DNA from 2 places in the Streptomyces sp. NPDC014991 genome. Region 1 is predicted to be linked to the other one. Evidence: predicted binding sites of a transcription regulator. Region 1 holds the regulator's gene; the other holds the start of a gene.
The links. The regulator HrcA, encoded in region 1, represses chaperone genes, less so after heat shock. The targets are predictions, from matches to a motif close to TTNGCACTCNGNNNNNCNGAGTGCNAA.

Region 1 (2,846 bases):
AGCCGGGCGTCCGGGCCCGGCGCGAACTCCGCGACGATCGCCGGCAGGTCGTCCACGCCCCCCAGGTACTCCACCACCACGCCCTCGACGCGCAGGTCGTCGCCCCACACCTTCTCGACCAGTTCGGCGTCGTGCCGGCCCTCGACGTAGATGCGGCCGGCGCGGGCCACGCGCGCGCGTGAGTCCGGTACGGCGACCGAGCCGGACGCCGTGCGCGTGGGGCGTACGGGACCCGAGGACGGCCGTACGAGGGTGACCGCGCGGCCCTCCAGCAGGAAGCCGCGCGGCTGGAGCGGGAACACCCGGTGCTTGCCGAAACGGTCCTCCAGGGTCACCGTGCCGGCCTCGCAGCGGATCACCGCCCCGCAGAACCCGCTGCCGGGCTCCTCCACCACCAGGCCCGGCTCGGCCGCCACCTCCGGCACGGGCTTCGGCTTCTTCCACGACGGGGTCAGATCGGCGGAGTACTGGCGCATTCGGATGACGATAGGAGAAGCCGTACGGAGACGCTCACGACACGCCGGGAACCGGCCGGCGGAGCGGCTCAGCGCACGCCGAAACGGGCGGCCAGCGCGTCCCGTTGACGCCGCACGAAGGCGGCGTCCACCACCGCTCCGTGCCCCGGTACGTACCGCGCGCCCTCGCCGCCGAGCGCCAGCAGCCGGTCCAGCGCGGCCGGCCAGCGCGAGGGGACCGCGTCCGGCCCCGCCTGCGGTTCGCCGGACTCCTCCACCAGGTCGCCGCAGAACACCACCTCCGGATCGCCGGGGACGAGCACGGCGAGGTCGTGCGCGGTGTGGCCGGGGCCCACGTCGGCCAGCAGCGCCTGCCGGCCGCCGCCCAGGTCGAGCGTCCACTCGCCGCAGACCGCGTGGCCGGGCGGGACCAGCGCGTCCACCGCCTCGGCGGCGTCGGCGGGCGGCAGGCCGTTCCGGAGCGCGTCCAGGCGCAGCTCCTCGCGCTGGTGGACCAGGACCGCGTCCACGCCCACGGCCGCGTACGTCTCGGCGCCGGCGAACGCGGGCGCCCCGAGGACGTGGTCGAAATGGGGATGCGTGAGCGCGAGATGGGTCACACGGCCGCCGGCCAGCGACTCGGCCCGGGACCGCAGCCGGGCCCCCTCCGCCAGGCTCGATCCCGCGTCCACCACCAGCGCGGTGCCCGCGCCCAGTACCAGGCCCGCGGTGCAGTCCCAGCCGGGCAGCCGGCACCGCCCCACCCCGGCGGCCAACCGTTCCCAGCCCAGGTCTTCCCAAGTCACCGTCATACCGGCGACGCTAGCGCTACGAGCCGGTACGGCGGGCCCGGCCTTGCCCGGTGCGTACCCGGCGGCCGTACACTGGGCCGGGGAAGGCTGGCACTCGCACGGGCGGAGTGCCAGGCGGCCGGCCCGAACGGACGAACGGACCAGGGGACGACGTGCTGGAGGTGCGCGCGGATGCTGAGTGAACGCAGGCTTCAGGTGCTGCGCGCCATCGTTCAGGACTATGTCGGCACCGAGGAGCCGGTGGGCTCCAAGGCGCTCACCGAACGGCACAACCTCGGTGTCTCCCCGGCGACCGTCCGCAACGACATGGCGGCCCTGGAGGACGAGGGGTACATCGCCCAGCCGCACACCAGCGCGGGGCGTATCCCCACCGACAAGGGCTACCGGCTGTTCGTGGACAAGCTCGCCGGCGTCAAGCCGATGACCGGGCCCGAGCGGCGGGCCATCCAGAACTTCCTGGGGGGCGCCGTCGACCTCGACGACGTCGTGGCGCGCACGGTCCGGCTGCTGGCGCAGCTGACCCGGCAGGTCGCCGTCGTGCAGTACCCGTCGCTGACCCGGTCCACGGTCCGGCACGTGGAGCTGCTCTCGCTGGCTCCCGCGCGTGTGATGCTGGTGCTGATCACGGACACCGGCCGGGTCGAGCAGCGGATGGTCGACTGCCCGGCGCCGTTCGGCGAGGCGTCGCTGGCGGATCTGCGGGCGCGGCTGAACAGCCGGGTCACGGGCCGCCGGTTCGCGGACGTGCCGAAACTGGTCGAGGACCTGCCGGACGCCTTCGAACACGAGGACCGCGGTACGGTCTCCATGGTGCTCTCCACCCTTCTGGAGACACTCGTCGAGGAGAACGAGGAGCGGTTGATGATCGGCGGTACCGCCAATCTCACCCGCTTCGGGCACGACTTCCCCCTCACGATCCGGCCCGTCCTGGAGGCACTGGAGGAGCAGGTCGTGCTCCTCAAGCTCCTGGGCGAGGCGAAGGACCCCGGCGTGACCGTGCGCATCGGCCACGAGAACGCCCACGAAGGACTCAACTCCACCTCCGTCGTGTCGGTGGGCTACGGTTCGGGCGGCGAGGCAGTCGCCAAGCTCGGCGTGGTCGGACCGACCCGCATGGACTACCCGGGAACGATGGGAGCGGTACGCGCAGTGGCACGGTACGTCGGACAGATCCTGGCGGAGTCGTAAGTGGCCACGGACTACTACGCCGTTCTCGGCGTGCGCCGCGACGCGTCGCAGGATGAGATCAAGAAGGCGTTCCGTCGGCTCGCTCGCGAGCTGCACCCGGACGTCAACCCCGATCCGAAGACCCAGGAGCGGTTCAAGGAGATCAACGCCGCCTACGAGGTGCTGTCGGACCCGCAGAAGAAGCAGGTCTACGACCTCGGCGGCGACCCGCTCTCCCAGTCGGGCGGGGCGGGCGCGGGCGGCTTCGGCGCCGGCGGCTTCGGCAACTTCTCCGACATCATGGACGCGTTCTTCGGTACGGCGTCGCAGCGCGGGCCGCGCTCGCGCACCCGGCGCGGCCAGGACGCGATGATCCGGATCGAGATCGAGCTGGACGAGGCGGCCTTCGGGA
Region 2 (2,846 bases), on a different contig from region 1:
CTGATCGAGAACGGCGTGCTGGACCCGGCGAGGACCACGGTCGTCCTGAACACCGGTGACGGCCTGAAGACCCTGGACGCGGTGGCCGGGACCGGTCTCACCGCCACCATCCGCCCGACCCTGGACTCCTTCCGAGAGGCTGGCCTCGCATGAGCGTGACCGTTCGCATCCCCACCATCCTGCGTACCTACACCGGCGGCTCGGCGGAGGTCGCCGCGCAGGGCGCGACCCTCGCCGAGGTCATCGCCGACCTGGAGAAGAACCACACCGGGATCGCCGCCCGGGTGCTGGACGACCAGGGCCGGCTGCGCCGGTTCGTCAACGTGTACGTGAACGACGACGACGTCCGCTTCGAGCAGGGCCTGGAGACCGCCACGCCGGACGGTGCGGGCGTCTCGATCATTCCGGCGGTCGCCGGCGGCTGATCCGCCGCATCATTACCTTCGGTAACGCCGGTTACATATCGTTCATGTGATTGCCCCCTCCGTAAGAGAAGCGGAGGGGGCAATTCTGTGTGATTGAGCGCGGTAGAGTTGGGGAACACGGTCGCGGACCGCGGGTCGGCGGCCCTTCATTTCATGCCGCGCGCCCGACAAGAAACAGCCAAAGTGCTGGGGTGTTCCGCGGCATTCGTGCCCTTTGTGAGGCCCGACTTGCCCCGAAGTCGGATGAATTCTCGCCACATTCCGGACCGCGCGCGTCCAGATTTCTCGTCCGATTGACCTGTTGCAGACGGCAGTTGGACAGATACATTCAGCCGCGGTCGACGCGTTCCGGCGCACGCCCCCGGCCAGTGGGGGGTGAGGTCTGACCCGGGTTCGCGAAGTGCGGATCTGTGCAAGGGCCAGTAATAGGGGAGTTAGGCATGGCTCAGGGCACCGTCAAGTGGTTCAACGCGGAGAAGGGGTACGGCTTCATCGCGGTCGACGGTGGTGCGGACGTCTTCGTCCATTACAGCGCCATTCAGATGGACGGCTACCGCACCCTGGAAGAGGGCCAGCGGGTGGAGTTCGAGATCTCGCAGGGCCAGAAGGGCCCGCAGGCCGACATGGTTCGCCTCGGCGCCTGAACGTTTTCTGTTGGCGAAGGGCCCGCACCGGCACAGGGTGCGGGCCCTTCGCCGTGCCCGGGTCCGTGCCGGTCCGGAGCGGGGTCCGGGTCCGCGGCCGTGCCCGGGTGTGGGTCCCGGCCGGTGTTCGCGCGGGGCTGACCGAGGGTTCGTACCCCCCGAGGCGCTTGCACTCGACCATGCCGAGTGCTAATCATTGGCGTTAGCACTCTGAAGGTGAGAGTGACAACGAGGACCGGGTCGGTGAGGCCCGCAGGCCAAGTGGGGCAAGGAACCACGCGGCCGGCGAGCCGTCCGTCGCGGGCGCGGGCGCGGTCCGAAGGAATCACCCCCAGTCCTGGAGGGACCACTTCACATGGCCAAGATCATCGCGTTCGACGAGGAGGCGCGGCGCGGCCTCGAGCGCGGCATGAACCAGCTCGCGGACGCCGTGAAGGTGACGCTCGGCCCCAAGGGCCGCAACGTCGTCCTCGAGAAGAAGTGGGGCGCCCCCACGATCACCAACGATGGTGTGTCCATCGCCAAGGAGATCGAGCTCGAGGACCCGTACGAGAAGATCGGCGCCGAGCTGGTCAAGGAAGTCGCCAAGAAGACGGACGACGTCGCCGGTGACGGTACGACCACCGCGACCGTTCTCGCCCAGGCCCTGGTCAAGGAAGGCCTGCGCAACGTCGCCGCCGGCGCCAACCCCATGGCCCTGAAGCGCGGCATCGAGAAGGCCGTCGAGGCCGTCTCCGCCGCCCTGCTGGAGCAGGCGAAGGACGTCGAGACGAAGGAGCAGATCGCCTCCACCGCGTCCATCTCCGCCGCCGACACCCAGATCGGCGAGCTGATCGCCGAGGCCATGGACAAGGTCGGCAAGGAAGGCGTCATCACCGTCGAGGAGAGCAACACCTTCGGTCTGGAGCTCGAGCTCACCGAGGGCATGCGCTTCGACAAGGGTTACATCTCCGCCTACTTCGCGACCGACATGGAGCGCATGGAGTCGGTGCTCGAGGACCCCTACATCCTCATCGCCAACTCCAAGATCTCCTCGGTCAAGGACCTGCTCCCGCTCCTGGAGAAGGTCATGCAGTCGGGCAAGCCGCTGCTGATCATCGCCGAGGACGTCGAGGGCGAGGCCCTGTCGACCCTGGTCGTCAACAAGATCCGCGGCACCTTCAAGTCCGTCGCCGTCAAGGCCCCGGGCTTCGGCGACCGCCGCAAGGCCATGCTCGGCGACATCGCCATCCTCACGGGCGGCGAGGTCATCTCCGAGGAGGTCGGCCTCAAGCTGGAGAACGCGACCCTGGACCTCCTGGGCCGCGCCCGCAAGGTCGTCATCACCAAGGACGAGACCACCATCGTCGACGGTTCGGGCTCCTCCGAGCAGGTCAACGGCCGCGTCAACCAGATCCGCGCCGAGATCGAGAACAGCGACTCCGACTACGACCGCGAGAAGCTGCAGGAGCGCCTGGCGAAGCTCGCCGGCGGTGTCGCGGTCATCAAGGCCGGTGCCGCCACCGAGGTGGAGCTCAAGGAGCGCAAGCACCGCATCGAGGACGCCGTCCGCAACGCGAAGGCGGCCGTCGAGGAGGGCATCGTCGCCGGTGGTGGCGTGGCCCTGCTCCAGGCCTCCCAGGTCTTCGAGAAGCTGGAGCTCGAGGGTGACGAGGCGACCGGCGCCAACGCCGTGCGCATCGCGCTCGAGGCCCCGCTGAAGCAGATCGCCGTCAACGCCGGCCTCGAGGGCGGCGTCGTGGTGGAGAAGGTGCGCAACCTCACCCCGGGCCACGGC

Region 2: the regulator HrcA is predicted to act here: its motif matches at 1,236-1,262, upstream of groL (chaperonin GroEL).

The regions. Positions count from the first base shown of each region.
Region 1 covers NZ_JBIBVY010000001.1:633,292-636,137, reverse strand. Annotated here, with positions in the region: gene ACF1BE_RS02870 (DUF3097 domain-containing protein) at 1-476, opposite strand, end outside; gene ACF1BE_RS02865 (MBL fold metallo-hydrolase) at 545-1,267, opposite strand; gene hrcA (heat-inducible transcriptional repressor HrcA) at 1,439-2,455, shown strand; gene dnaJ (molecular chaperone DnaJ) at 2,456-2,846, shown strand, end outside.
Region 2 covers NZ_JBIBVY010000020.1:130,433-133,278, forward strand. Annotated here, with positions in the region: gene thrC (threonine synthase) at 1-153, shown strand, start outside; gene ACF1BE_RS27515 (MoaD/ThiS family protein) at 150-425, shown strand; gene ACF1BE_RS27520 (cold-shock protein) at 866-1,069, shown strand; gene groL (chaperonin GroEL) at 1,425-2,846, shown strand, end outside.